3 linked regions of the Endozoicomonas sp. GU-1 genome follow. Each later gene encodes a partner of the first gene's protein in a complex. Links are inferred from orthologs where the notes say so. Each region holds a gene or a part of one and is shown in the gene's direction. Other genes may lie near its edges.

Region 1 (4,682 bases):
ATGGTGGAGTGTTCGTAAACAAGGAAAGAATTTGATTCGAAGTCTCATTCTATCATTTACTGGGGCGAATGTCGGTATTTATAAGATATGGTTAAAACTTTTGTCTAATGGCTGGCATATTCCAACTGCATTAGTGTTTAAGGGTATATAGGGAAGTTAGTTGATAAGGAGGTCGTTATGTTGGCGAAATTATCTGGTACTCTTTCTTTGTCTTCTTTGTCTTCTTTGTCGTACAATGGTAGTCAACCCGATAGTTCTTCTACTCAAGCAGACTTTCGGTGTCGTAAAGTGGCTACTTCCGATCCTCAGCACATTTACCAGCAAGGTGTAAATAGCGGACACGTTAACCTGGCGATGAGGTGTATTACAAGGGCCGCGGTTAGTAAGACGGCTAAAGTAATGCAAAAGAACCCATCATTACCCGTTAAAGCTGCTGGCTACTTATTGGAGGTTGGGATGAAATTGGGATCAAAACAGATGCTGCCTGTTTTGCAATCACAAATTAACAGCATTAGTGGGTGTTATCAGGTATAGCTATCTACCAGAGAATAATACTAACTCAGGCGCGACTTAATAATTTTGCTGATGGATGACATGTCCGCCCGACCCTGCGCCTGTGGTTTAACAATACTCATCACTTTGCCCATGTCGGCCATGCAGGAGGCACCTGTGCTGTTGATGGCGAGGTCGACCAATTCGATGATTTCAGTTTCTGATAGTGGGGTAGGGAGAAAGTCAGCAAGAACCTCAAGTTCCAGCTTTTCCTGATCAGCAAGATCCGTGCGCCCGGCAGACTCGAACTGTACAATGGCATCGCGACGCTGCTTTACCATTTTGTCCAGTACTGCCAGGGCACGTTGATCGTCTAGTGACTTTTCATCGACTTCAATTCGCTTCAGTTCGGCCAGAGCCAAACGGATAGTACCCAGTCGTGGTTTGTCGCGATTGCGCATGGCATCCTTCATGGCTTCTGTCAGTTGATCCCTGACAATGCAATCACTCATGACACGTTCCTTTTTACCTGACGTTAAGGTTGGTGGGTTCAAAGCTTAATGGTAGTCAACGCGTAAATCACCGGATTGAAGCAACCGACGTTAGAGTCAGTTGATCAATACAGACGCTCACGACGACGCTGCTCGCGCTGCAGTTTTTTAAGATGACGCTTAACAGCAGCAGCGGCCTTGCGCTTGCGAACGGTAGTTGGCTTCTCGTAGTGCTCACGACGACGAACTTCAGCCAGGATACCAGCTTTTTCACAAGAGCGCTTGAAACGGCGCAGGGCTACGTCAAACGGTTCATTCTCTTTAACTTTAACAGCAGGCATGCAGAGATCACCTTCCTTTTAATAACAAATGTTGACCATGAATCCGCCCCGGTCAGTGCGACTGAAGGCTAAAAAATTCACGGCTGGATTACAGCCAATGCTGCGCGAATGCGATAAATCACCTCTGTGATTACCAGTATCGTGCTTTGAAAAGACGAGTCTTTACCCAAAGCAGGACGTTAATACTCACATTAACAAGACAGATTAGTCGCAGTTTTTCAAGGGCGCGAATTTTAAAGCTTATTCAGCAAAAATGCAAAAAACGCCAACTTAACGTATGATTCTTCCCCTTTATGAAATACCCGGATTCGGGAATTTCACTGACTCTTTTTTGCACACATTGTTTCACAGGTTGGTTGAATGATTGTTCTTGGGATAGAAACTTCCTGCGATGAGACCGGCATTGCCCTCTATGACAGCGGGAAAGGTCTGCTGAGCGATGCCCTGTTCAGTCAGATTGATATGCACATCGATTACGGTGGTGTGGTACCTGAACTGGCTTCCAGAGACCATATCCAGAGAGTATTGCCCCTGATTAACCAGGTGCTTGAGCAGGCAGGCATCAGTAAAGATCAGATCGACGCCATCGCCTACACCCGTGGCCCCGGGCTGGTGGGGGCCCTGATGGTGGGAGCCTGTATTGGCAAGGCACTGGCCTGGGCCTGGGGCATTCCATCGGTGGGGGTTCACCATATGGAAGGTCATTTGCTGGCACCCATGCTGGAAGAAACACCCGTAGCGTTTCCATTTGTGGCGCTGCTGGTATCCGGTGGCCACACTCAGCTGGTGCAGGTGGCTGGTATTGGTCGTTACACCCTGCTGGGCGAGTCGGTTGACGATGCCGCCGGAGAAGCTTTTGATAAAGTGGCCGCGATGCTGGGTCTGGATTACCCCGGCGGTCCTGCCATTGCCCGGCTGGCAGAACAGGGGCAGGAAGGGCGTTTTCGTTTCCCACGGCCCATGACCGATCGCCCGGGACTGGATTTCAGCTTCAGTGGCTTGAAAACCTATACCCTTAATACCGTGGCAAAATGCCGTAAAGAAGCGATAGCCAAAGAGCCTACGGATCAGGATCGTGCGGATATTGCCCGTGCCTTTGAACAGGCGGTGGTGGCAACCCTGACCATCAAATGTCGCCGTGCCCTGCAGCAGACCGGTATGCAGCAGCTGATTATTGCCGGAGGCGTCAGTGCCAATCAGTCACTGCGGGCTGCCCTGGAATCCATGGTGGAAAAAGAAGGTGCGGTACTGCGTTATGCCCGCCCACAGTTCTGTACGGATAATGGTGCCATGATCGCTTATGCTGGCTGTCAGCGGCTGCTTGCTGGTCAGAGCGATGGGCCTGAAGTAGTGCCTGTGCCCCGCTGGCCTATGGAAGAGCTGGAGCCGGTTGGCTAGGAGGCACAAAGTTTTGGTTCTGATGTTACCTGTCGAGCAGGTCGCGCCCATCTTCACCTTTGTGCCTCTGTGTCTTTGTGGTTTGATGTTTATTTCCTTTTTTAGCGACAACCTCTTTAGATTTCGTTTTCTGCACCACTGTTTTCATGATTAAAAGAGCGTGAGTGTGACTCCTATGGATAAAGTACGAATAGAAGCCATTGAAACCCGGGCGGTCATCGGTGTTTATGAGTTTGAGCATGAAGCACCGCAGCCATTGGTGCTGGACCTGGAACTGACGACTGATTTTACCCGCGCGTTCACCAGTGACGACCTGCAGGATGCGCTGGATTACGACGCTATTACCCGACAGGTCAGGGCATTTTGTGAGGCCTCCCGGTATCAGCTGATTGAGGCACTGGCTGGCGGTATCATCACTCAGGTGCTGGAACATTATCCGGTGGATAAAGTGGCTGTCACCATTCGCAAGCCGAAGGCTTTGACCAATGCGCTTGCTACTGTCTGGTGTGAGCGAACCCGTACACAGATGATGGGACAGGAATAGCTGGCAGTGACTGTCTATGTGCTGGGTATTGGCTCCAATATTAACGCTGAGTATCAGTGTCGTCAGATGATCGCTGCACTGGAGCAGCGATTTGGTGAGGTCAGGGTCAGTGAGCTGGTCACCACAAAAGCGGTTGGTCTTGAGGCTCCCGATTATATTAACGGGGTGGTTTGCGTTGAGTCAGACATGAGTGCTGAGACATTGCAGCAATGGTGCAAGAGGCTTGAAGAGCAACTGGGCAGGGATCGCGAACAGCACCTTTGTGCTGCGGATATTGACCTTTTGCTGGCGTTGGACTGTTCTGGTGCCCTTGCAATGGACAAGTTGATCAATCAGGTTAAAGAACCCTGGTTTCGGCCCCTGGTAACGGAGCTGTTAAACAGGAATATGATGTCATTTGGTTAACGACCTGATTACCATAAAAAAAGGCCGTCTTGAAAAGACGGCCAGAGTATTCAGGGGTTAGCCTGAAAAAAACATGGCAAATAGCCTGTGCTTATTTACGAACTTGTTGAGTTTTCATCGCCTCCTCTGTGGTCAAACTATGTAATTGATCGAGATCTATCATGCGCACCTCAGGTGTTTGAGCTTGAGGAAAAATGAATGACTCAACCAAGGACCTTTGGTTACTGTATACGGAAGCAGCATCATCGTCGTCACTATGTACAGAAGCATTGTCAAACTGCGGTTCACTACCAATGCCGTGGCGGCGGCCATCACGCTCAGCTATTTTGGTTGCAACGAAGTCACTGTCGGCGAGAAATCTTTCTACCTCTGGCGAGCCATTGCAAATCTCCTCCAGCAACTCACCTTGGCGCTGGGGATTAACTTGCTTTACAGGCTCCACTGTTTCCTCTGTTTTCGCTGTTTCCTTCACTGTTGGCTTTGTTCGCTGCAATTGCTCAAGCCTCTGGTCACAGAACAGCCTTAATTCGCTGATCTTCTGTTCTCGTTCCATATGCTTGAAAAATTCTCTGGCCATGACAACACGGCTTTTGCCATCGTCAGCCTCTGACTCTGAACTGTTTGCAGAGAATTCGAAGACATCATCATCGACTGTAGGAGCTCTTGGTTTGCGGCTTTTTGCGTCCATTAGCTCATTGTGAGCATGCACATTTTCCTCGGTCAGAGCGAAGAGTTTTTCTCCAATCGCGGCTGCCAGGCTGGCAGCTTGTTCCGGTGTTGGTTCAAAAGAAGCTTTGGGTTTAATGACAACAGGAACTTCGGGTTCAACAACAGGAACTTTGGGTTCAACAACAGGAGCTTCCGGTTGGCTGGCCAGTGCGCTGTTTTTGACAATGGTTTGGGACTTATCGTAGCCCTCATGCCTGCCATCAACGTCACTGTACTTAACCACCCAGTGGTTGCTGAGTCGGCCAGGTGCCTCTTCCCATTTGACCTTGCCATCACTGTCTT
Region 2 (4,717 bases), 1.7 Mb from region 1 along the record:
AGCGGGAGGTTGGTGAACAACTCACCAAGAAAGAAAAAGGAGCCAGCCTGACGGTTCAGTATCAGTGAATGCTTGCCCACCCAGCCCAGTCCGGCCTGTTGTGCCAATGGGCGCTCCATCACTGGCGCACTGTCCACAAAGGCGCGATAGCCATGATCGCCAACGGCAGCTTCAATCTGCCTGCCCAGCTGGGTGAGCCGTTTACGGATCAACTTATGGTAGTCCCGGCCCAGGGCATAGCGGGAGACATAGGCTTTTTCCGGTTCGTTGAGCAGTTTCACGGTTTCGGTATCCGCTGGCAGGTAATCCATACGGGCAGAAATCACCCTTAATGCGCCAGGATGCAGTTGCTCCGGATGTGCCCTCAGCTCGCCGTGCTGGGCCATATAAGCCATATCGCCGTGATACCCTTTCGCCAGCCAGGCTGCCAGATGCTTAAGATCATCTTCCGGTATTTTGGCTTCGGTAATACCGATTTCCTGAAAGCCAAGCTCTCTGGCCCAAGTGCGAATTTTTCCAACGAGTTTTTCCATGGCCGGTGCTGGCGATGAGTCCGTCAATGTGGTTAAAGTGGGTGGTGAAGATAACGGTTCAGGCACTGAATTGGGTTAACTCTTTTGGCATAGATTGTTTGGAATAAATTGTTTGGCACAGTTTGAATGCAAAATACAATCTCTATTGTATCATCGCGGGCACGCTTATGAATAAGAGCTTACCAGAGTCTCTCTACACTGCCGATCAGGTTCGACAACTGGATCATGTGGCCATCCACCAGCACGGCATCCCGGGTTTTGAGCTGATGACCAGGGCGGCCAGCACCGTGCTGTCCACGATTGTCCACTACTGGCCAGAAGCCGGCACCCTGCTGGTGTTGTGTGGGGCAGGCAACAACGGTGGCGATGGCTATATGGTCGCCAAACTGGCCAAAGAGCAGGGGCTGAGGGTTTCGGTACTGGCGGTGAAAAATCCAGCGGAGCTTAACGGCGACGCCCTCACCGCCTGGCAGGCCTGCACTGATGCTGGCGTGGTGATTCGACCTTACGACAGCACCCAGTCCCTGTGCGCGGATGTAGTTGTGGATGCCATGCTCGGTACCGGGCTTCGTGGTGAGGTGCGGGGCGACTATCAGGATGCCATCAAACGCCTGAATCATCTTGAACGTCCGGTGTGTGCTGTGGATATCCCGTCCGGCCTTTGCGCTGATACCGGAGTTCCGCTGGGAGTGGCGGTCAAGGCCAGGGTTACCGTCTCTTTTATTGGCCTGAAGCAGGGGCTGATGACAGGGCTGGGACCAGAATACTGTGGCGAGCTGGTCTTTAATGACCTGGGCGTGCCTGAACCGGTCTATCAAACCGTTCCTGCTGACTGTCGACGAATTACTCCGGAGCAGTTTCGTGGTTGGCTGTCACCGAGAAGCCGTGCCGCCCATAAAGGTGATTTTGGGCATGTGCTGCTTATCGGTGGTAACCACGGAATGCCGGGGGCGATCATGATGGCCGCTGAGTCTACCCTCTATTGCGGTGCTGGCCGTGTGACGGTGGCTACCCGCAAGCGACACCTTGCGGCGCTGGCTGTTCGCTGCCCTGAGGTGATGGGGGTATCGGTAAAGCACGGGTCCGGCCTGGGTGCTCTGGCAGAAGGAAAGAGTGTCATGGTTATTGGCCCGGGTTTGGGCCGGGATGACTGGGGGCTGCAGCTGCTCAAGGATGCCCTGGCGGCAGAGTGCCCGGTGGTACTGGATGCTGATGCCCTGAACCTGTTATCGGATCATCCACAATTGCTAAATGGACGAAAGTCCCCGATTATTTTCACCCCTCATCCTGGTGAGCTGGCGCGTTTATCGGGTTTGGATATTCCAACGATTCAGAACAATCGATTTGCAGCGCTGGTAGACAGTCATCGACAATTAACGGCTCTTACTGGCGAGGGTGCAGCGCACCGGCAGCCAGAGATTGCCCTGCTACTGAAAGGGGCGGGAACGCTGCTGTTTGATGGCCAGAACACCGCGCTGTGCTCTGAGGGCAACCCGGGCATGGCGGTGGCCGGTATGGGGGATGTGCTCAGTGGCGTTATTGGCGCACTGCTGGCCCAGGGGCTGACACCTTTCAGGGCGGCCCAAATGGCGGCTTGGCTGCATGCTTCTGCTGCCGATGAGGTGGTTGCCGGTCAGGGTGAAACCGGCTTAAGGGCAACGGAGTTGATTCCGGTTATTCGACAACGATTGAATTTTATTATTGATAAGCCAGACATTGGTAACTGGCCGTGTGGAAAAGCTTATGCAAGGCAGATATGAACTGCTGATAGAAAATGAAGACGCTATGGTGGCGCTGGGGGGGCATCTGGCAGAAGCCCTGGGTGACCGGGGCATTGTTTTTCTGCATGGTGATCTTGGTGCGGGTAAAACCACGTTCTGCCGGGGTGTCCTTCGGCATCTTGGCCATCAGGGCGCAGTAAAAAGCCCGACCTATACACTGGTGGAGCCTTACGAGGTCAATAACCATAAGGTTTACCACTTTGATCTTTATCGCCTTGCCGACCCTGAGGAGTTGGAATTTATTGGTGGTCGGGATTATTTCAGCGAAGCGGCGCTGTGTCTGGTTGAGTGGCCAACCCGTGGACAGGGGGAGCTGCCAGAGGCTGATCTGGACATTACCTTTGCCTATCATTCGTTTGACCAGAGTGAGTTGCCCGGCAGGAAAGCAAGGATTGTCGCAGTGACTGATAAAGGGAAGCGTGCGCTGAAAACCATAAGAGCACTTCAGGGGGGCGGATGAGTCAGAGAACAGGGATTGTTCGCCGGGTTCTGGCCAGGCTTTTGATAAAACAACGCGCAGCAACACCTACCCGAAAAAGAGCCACCTCTGGCACGGAGGTTGAACCGGTATTTTCCGGTGGCAGGCGTCGTTTTGTCAGGCAGCTGGGTATTCTGGCCGTGGGGCTTGCAGCCCTGAAGGTTCAGGTAGCTGAAGCGGTCTATAAGCTGATTAAAAATGTCAGACTCTGGCGGTCGCCGGATAAAACACGACTGGTGTTCGATGTTTCCGATGCGGTTGAGCACAATAAATTCCACCTGAGCAACCCCAGCCGACTGGTTATTGATGTTGACGGTGCCCGGCTCAGTGGCTCATTCAGTGGCCTGCAGCTGAAAGATACGCCGATTCTAAAGATCCGCCATGGTGCCCGTAATAAAAATGACCTGCGTATCGTTCTGGATCTCAGTGAAAAGGTGTCCAGCGAAAGTTTTCTGCTGAAACCCAATGCGACCTATGGCCACCGCCTGGTGGTTGATCTGTTTGATGATAAGAGCAGAAAACCACAGCCAGTGGTCAGGCAGAAGCCCGCGGGTCATCGGGATATTATCGTGGCAATAGATGCTGGCCACGGCGGTGAAGACCCCGGGGCCATTGCCTACGGCGGTGGTTATGAGAAACAGGTAACCCTGGCGATAGCCAAAGAGCTGGCCACCCTGCTGAGTAAAGAGAAGGGGTTTCGCCCGGTGCTGGTGCGCACGGGTGATTATTATATAGACCTCCGCCGTCGTACCCAGATTGCCCGGGACAACAAAGCCGATCTGTTCATCTCCATCCATGCGGATGGCTTTAAGGATCGTCGCGCCAAAGGGGCGTCGGTTTATGCCCTTTCACGCCGTGGTGCCACATCGGAAACGGCTCGCTGGCTGGCCCAGAAAGAGAACGCATCAGACCAGATTGGCGGAGAAGGCGGTATATCCCTGGGGGATAAGGATGATGTTCTGGCCGGCGTTCTGCTGGACCTGTCCATGACCTCAACGCTGTCGTCCAGCCTGGAAGTGGGCAATAAAGTTCTGGCCAATATGGGTGGGATTAACCGCTTGCATAAAAAACAGGTGGAACAGGCCGGCTTTGTGGTGCTGAAGTCTCCGGATATTCCATCCATCCTGATAGAGACCGGGTTTATCACCAACCCTGAAGAGGCCAGAAAACTAAAGAGCCGCAGTCACCAGAAGGCGATGGCGAAAGCTATTTTCAATGGTACGAAAAGCTGGTTCTACAAAAAGCCACCACCGGACACACTGGTTGCCAAATGGAAACAGGAGGGCACCCTTAACACCCGGCCATCACGGTATGTGATTAAACCCGGGGATACGCTGTCAGAGATTGCCAATCGGTTTGAAATCAGCATGAATGACCTGAGGCGTGCTAACCGGCTATCCAGTGCCAATACTATTCGTGTGGGGCAGGTGCTGCAGATTCCTGATTAAGCCGTGGTGTAATACCGATGATGTTTTTCAGGCATAAAAAAACAGAGAGCTGCGTGCAAAAAAGCCAGCGCAGCCCTTTGGCACTGACTGCTTATACTTGTTTCTCCGGTTTGATCTGCCAGATGCTGGCGCTTTTGTCACCACAGGTCAACAGCATTCGTCCCGAGGGGCTGAAACTGCCTGAAGAGAATGTGGTACCGTGGTTTCTTTTTGCCTTTTGGCTCCAATTGCCATCACAGTCGTAGCCGAAGATTTTAAAGTCTCCGTCCTGTTCCTCGTCGCCAGCCAATATCTGGAGCATTGTGTGACTGTGGACAGGTTCATCGGTCAATGGGTCACAGACAGCGTTGTCCACAACGCCTCTCTCGGTCCATGAGCCGTTATTATCACACCCCCAAAAGATAATGGTATTCAGAGAAAAAAAACCACCACCGCCGTAAAGCCGGAGCAACTGCTCCGAAGCGCTGAATATGGCTT
Region 3 (4,568 bases), 2.1 Mb from region 1 along the record:
AAACAACAAAGAGGCCATAGCCGCCGGTGAATTGGAACCGCTGGCCCGAAGCAGTAGTGAGTTTATTGAAAAAGCCTCCGGAATTGTTAGCCGCTACGTGGTTAACCGGGAAGGCGTTCTTGATCCGCAGAGAATGGTTCCACGAATTCCCGAGCGTGGCAATGAGGACATCTCTGTCCAGTGCGAAATGGCACTCCATGCTGCCAGAGGGGCGCTTGCCCAGGCCCGGGTAGAGCCATCCGGCGTGGATATGATTATTGTCGCCTGTTCCAATATGCAGCGCCCTTACCCGGCCATTGCCGTTGAGATCCAGCAGTTTCTCGGTGGCGGTGGTTATGGTTATGACATGAATGTCGCCTGTTCTTCGGCTACCTTTGGTATCCAGGCTGGCGTCGACGCTATTCGCAGCGGGTCGGCAAAACGGGTATTGATGGTGAACCCGGAAATTTGTTCAGGTCATCTGAACTTCCGTGACCGGGACAGTCACTTTATTTTTGGTGATGCCTGTACTGCCGTATTGCTGGAGAGTGAAGACATTGCCAGGCGGAAAGATGGCTACCGGGTACTCGGTTGTCACCTGTGGACTCAGTTCTCCAATAATATCCGTAACAACTTTGGCTTTCTGAATCGTGCGGATGAAACCGGTGTCGGCAAGCCCGACAAACTGTTTGTCCAGAATGGCCGGAAAGTCTTTAAAGAAGTTTGCCCCCAGGTGGTGAAGCATATTTCTGACCACCTTGAGTCTCTTGCACTGACCCCCGGTGATTTGAGCCGTTTATGGCTGCATCAGGCAAACTTGAATATGAACCAACTGGTGGTGCGCAAGCTGCTGGGCCGTGAGCCGAAGCCCCGGGAAGCGCCGGTGATTCTTAATGAGTACGCTAATACCAGTTCAGCCGGTTCGATCATTGCCTTTCATAAACACTCGCTGGATCTGACATCGGGGGATAAAGGTGTTATTTGCTCTTTCGGGGCAGGCTACTCCATTGGTAGTGTGGTGGTTGAAAAGCAGTAATTTTCATATTGAAACCATGTACCAGACTCCGGTGATAAGTCCAAACTTGTCACCGGGCTTCCGGCTGTATATGCTTGTCCGCTTTTTATTGAATACGTCAATAAATTTGTCACATTCCAAGCCAGACGATGTCTCTATAATACGATCTCTTGCCGCAGAGAACGGATGGCTGGCAACAGGAGCTTTTCATGCGCGTTATTCTGCTGGGTGCACCGGGCGCCGGTAAAGGGACTCAGGCTCAATTTATCATGGAAGAGTATGGTATTCCCCAGATCTCTACCGGGGATATGCTGCGGGCTGCGATCAAAAACGGTACTGAATTGGGCAACAGGGTCAAGGCCGTCATGGATTCCGGGGCGCTGGTTTCTGACGACATCATCATTGCCCTGGTCAAAGAGCGTATTGCTGAGAGTGATTGCGCCAACGGTTTCCTGTTTGATGGCTTCCCGCGGACCATTCCCCAGGCAGAAGCCCTGCGTGATGCCGGTGTTGCCATTGACCACGTTGTGGAAATCGCGGTTGATGATGAAGAAATCGTCAAGCGCATGAGTGGCCGTCGCGTGCACCCGGAAAGTGGCCGTACTTACCATGTAGTCTTTAATCCCCCCAGAGAAGAGGGTAAGGATGATGTGACCGGTGAAGCCTTGGTGCAGCGCGCAGACGACGAAGAAGAGACGGTTCGCAAGCGTCTGGGGGTCTACCATGATCAGACCGCGCCATTGGTTGAGTTCTATCAGCAAGTGGGTGGCGATACCCGTTACAGCCGCATTGAAGGTGTCGGCTCTGTTGATGAAATCAAACAGCAGGTGCTGGACGCGCTGAAGCCTGTTCTCGCCTGAGTGAGATAGTTGCCTGATGTTGTTACGCGGGCAATGACTGTTGATCAAAACAAAAGTCGGGGGTGTGAGAAAGCGCCACCGGCTTTTTTGTAATGGCTGAAAATACGGTTGTAATGAACTGCCGGTCTTATCAAAATAGCCCCCTGGCCATGTTGCTGACGCTCACCAAAACAGTAAAGACTCCCCATGAAACTGCTTGCTCTTGATACCGCAACGGAAGCCTGTTCTGTTGCCCTTAACCTTGATGGCGAAGTGATTGAACGCTTTGAGCTGACTCCCCGCCGACACAGCCGTGATTTGCTGCCAATGGTTGAAGACGTTCTGGCTCAGGCCGGCTTAAGCCTTAAGCAGCTGGATGCCCTGGCCTTTGGCCGGGGGCCAGGGGCATTTACCGGCCTCAGGGTGGCAACCGCCATGGTTCAGGGGTTGGCGTTTGCGGTTGATCTGCCGGTGGTTCCGGTTTCGACGCTGGCGGCTCTGGCTCAGCAGGGGCTCAGGGAGCACAAGGCAACAAAAGTGTTGAGTGCCATTGATGCCAGAATGGATGAGGTCTACTGGGGGGCGTTTTCCGAGTCGGATGGCTTAATGGTACCGGTTGCTGCGGAAATAGTGACCCTGCCAGAAAATGTTGTAGTACCGGTTATGGATGGGTACTGGTTCGGGATGGGCACTGGCTGGGCATTCAGGCATCGATTGTCGGCCACCGTGGTTGATTGTCAGATTGAAGCCTGGCCCAGGGCCCATGATATAGCCTTGCTGGCTGCTGCCGACTTTAAACGGGGTAAAGGGCTGCCTGCAGAGCAGGCCATGCCGGTTTATCTTCGGGATAAGGTAGCTCTGAAAAAATCAGAACGTTAAGACAAGGACGGACCGTTATGGACACTCTACAGACCATTATCCTGGCGCTGATCCAGGGCATTACCGAATTTCTTCCTATCTCCAGCTCGGGCCACCTGATTTTGCCCGCCCAGCTGCTTGGCTGGACAGACCAGGGGCTGGCATTTGATGTCGCTGTGCACATTGGTACGCTGGCTGCCGTCATTGCCTATTTCTGGAAAGACCTCTTTGCCATTGCCCGTGACTGGCTGGGTTCTCTGGTGGGGAAGGGCGCTACCGTTAACAGCCGTCTTGGCTGGTATCTGATTTTTGCCACATTACCCGCCGTGGTATTTGGTCTGGCCCTGAAAAAAATGGGTCTGGATGAGGCGATGCGGACCGTTGCGGTTATTGCCGGTACCACCCTGATTTTTGGTGCCCTGCTGGGCTGGGCAGATCTGCAAGGCAAACGTATTCAACCCCTGGAACAGATGTCTTTCAGACAGGCGATGCTGATTGGCCTTGCCCAGGCACTGGCGCTGATCCCGGGCACATCCCGTTCTGGTATTACCATGACGACCGCGTTAATGATGGGCTTTACCCGTGATGCGGCTGCCCGGTTCTCGTTCCTGCTGTCAATTCCCGTGATTCTGGGGGCGGGTAGCCTGTTGATGCTGGATCTGGCAGAAAGCACGGTGCCGGTGGACTGGCAGACACTGTCCCTTGGAACCCTGGTGTCGGCTGTCAGTGCCTGGCTCTGTGTGCATTTCTTCCTGGCATTTATCAACCGTATCGGGCTTATGCCATTTGTCATCTATCGGATGGTTCTGGGTGTGGTGCTGCTTGGGTTTGTATTCTTCTAGAAGGGAATAATGATCGGCTGAGAATCAGCCGATCATTTAACTGCCGGTTTCAGACACCTTTGATTCTATCGTAAGTCTTGTAGAGAATCGCTTCTTCCTTGGTGATTCGCTTGCTCAATGCCTTGATGATGTTGTTGCAGTCCTGTTGAAAGTTTTCGTTGGTATTATCACCATTTTCATACAGGGCGAAAAAAACCATCACGTCGGCAGAAATCTTATCCATATCCAGCGCATAGTCAGTCAGGGTAGACTTCAGGCTGTCATCGCTCTGAGCGGCTTCCCGCAATACCGGATACAGGTACTTATCCTCTTTGTTTAAGTGGGCCAGCAGCATTTTTTTTGCGGAAAGTATCAAATTTCGACCTTGCTGGTTGTCAACACCCACTTCACGTGCCTGTAAAAGCAGGTCACTGATTTGCACGTGTTCACTTTTGAATTCCCGGATTAACTGAGACATTTGTGTTCATTCCCTGAACATAACGGTTTCTAATATTTTAGGACGCTATTACTACATTCGTCTCAAACCGTTAATTATTAACCGTTTTGAGTGGCTGGCTCACCTTCAGGCTCTGCTTCGACCGCTATTGCCCGGGCAGCCCCCCTGGCCATTGATAAACAAAGGCATTGTTTATTTTTTGTCTTTTCGGGCAGTTTTTACCCTGCAAAATCCCCCTTTGTGTCAAAAATCCTCTGCTATTCTTGTTTGGTGTGAAAAATCATTGGGGCTCAAATGAGTACGATCTTTTTAGAAATTACCACCTTCATTTGGGAATATTTACTGATCTATCTGCTGCTGAGTGCTGGTGTTTACTTCACTGTCAGAAGCCGCTTTGTCCAGTTTCGTTATTTTTTTCACGCATGGAAGCTGATGCTGGGGTCTCGAAAGACATCGGCTAATGAAATATCTTCTTTTCAGGCCCTTTGTACCAGCCTGGCTGCACACGTAGGTACTGGTAACCTGGCCGGGGTTGCCATAGCTATCTTTATCGGTGGCCCCGGTGCGGTGTTCTGGATGTGGATCGTTGCCCTGCTGGG

The links.
Region 2: the proteins of tsaD (region 1) and tsaE are in contact, whole or in part, in a crystal structure (PDB 6N9A), measured with the Thermotoga maritima proteins. The link is inferred for Endozoicomonas sp. GU-1 from one-to-one orthologs. Residues at the interface, in WP_004082750.1 of Thermotoga maritima: Cys10, Asp11, Arg49, His50, Leu82, Gly84, Gly135, Gly136, Glu154, Thr155, Leu156, Asp157, Asp158, Ser159, Glu162, Asp165, Lys166, Arg169, Leu170, Tyr175, Lys213, Thr214, Leu217, Tyr218, Gln221, Arg222, Asn324; in WP_004082108.1 of Thermotoga maritima: Leu37, Gly38, Lys46, Lys57, Val59, Lys60, Ser61, Thr63, Phe64, Thr65, Leu66, Met67, Val69, Pro71, Tyr82, Arg83, Leu84, Asp86, Asp88, Phe89, Asp93, Ile128, Asp130, Glu131, Arg134.
Region 3: the proteins of tsaD (region 1) and tsaB are in contact, whole or in part, in a solved structure (PDB 4WQ4), measured with the Escherichia coli proteins. The link is inferred for Endozoicomonas sp. GU-1 from one-to-one orthologs.

Annotation. Positions count from the first base shown.
Region 1 is NZ_CP114771.1:4,494,428-4,499,109, forward strand. What follows is about bases 739-3,703. They hold tsaD (tRNA (adenosine(37)-N6)-threonylcarbamoyltransferase complex transferase subunit TsaD), read left to right. Parts: upstream 739-1,684; coding sequence 1,685-2,722; downstream 2,723-3,703. Other genes in these bases: O3276_RS18580 (GatB/YqeY domain-containing protein), read right to left, coding at 739-1,004; rpsU (30S ribosomal protein S21), read right to left, coding at 1,109-1,324; folB (dihydroneopterin aldolase), read left to right, coding at 2,898-3,266; O3276_RS18600 (2-amino-4-hydroxy-6-hydroxymethyldihydropteridine diphosphokinase), read left to right, coding at 3,273-3,671. Outside these bases: dnaG (DNA primase), read right to left, coding at 1-2; O3276_RS18575 (hypothetical protein), read left to right, coding at 178-534; more of O3276_RS18580, read right to left, coding at 555-738; O3276_RS18605 (hypothetical protein), read right to left, coding at 3,763-4,682.
Region 2 is NZ_CP114771.1:2,807,607-2,812,323, forward strand. The notes cover bases 1,026-4,025. They hold tsaE (tRNA (adenosine(37)-N6)-threonylcarbamoyltransferase complex ATPase subunit type 1 TsaE), read left to right. Parts: upstream 1,026-2,276; coding sequence 2,277-2,774; downstream 2,775-4,025. Other genes in these bases: O3276_RS11625 (NAD(P)H-hydrate dehydratase), read left to right, coding at 1,026-2,293; O3276_RS11635 (N-acetylmuramoyl-L-alanine amidase), read left to right, coding at 2,771-4,025. In the rest of the region: tRNA epoxyqueuosine(34) reductase QueG, read right to left, coding at 1-533; more of O3276_RS11625, read left to right, coding at 701-1,025; more of O3276_RS11635, read left to right, coding at 4,026-4,240; O3276_RS11640 (WD40 repeat domain-containing protein), read right to left, coding at 4,332-4,717. UniProt on the Escherichia coli protein: Required for the formation of a threonylcarbamoyl group on adenosine at position 37 (t(6)A37) in tRNAs that read codons beginning with adenine.
Region 3 is NZ_CP114771.1:2,359,570-2,364,137, reverse strand. The notes cover bases 1,026-3,876. They hold tsaB (tRNA (adenosine(37)-N6)-threonylcarbamoyltransferase complex dimerization subunit type 1 TsaB), read left to right. Parts: upstream 1,026-2,040; coding sequence 2,041-2,712; downstream 2,713-3,876. Other genes in these bases: O3276_RS09605 (hemerythrin domain-containing protein), read right to left, coding at 3,583-3,876; O3276_RS09610 (undecaprenyl-diphosphate phosphatase), read left to right, coding at 2,730-3,533; adk (adenylate kinase), read left to right, coding at 1,204-1,854. Outside these bases: O3276_RS09625 (beta-ketoacyl-ACP synthase III), read left to right, coding at 1-1,015; more of O3276_RS09605, read right to left, coding at 3,877-3,990; O3276_RS09600 (alanine/glycine:cation symporter family protein), read left to right, coding at 4,264-4,568. UniProt on the Escherichia coli protein: Required for the formation of a threonylcarbamoyl group on adenosine at position 37 (t(6)A37) in tRNAs that read codons beginning with adenine.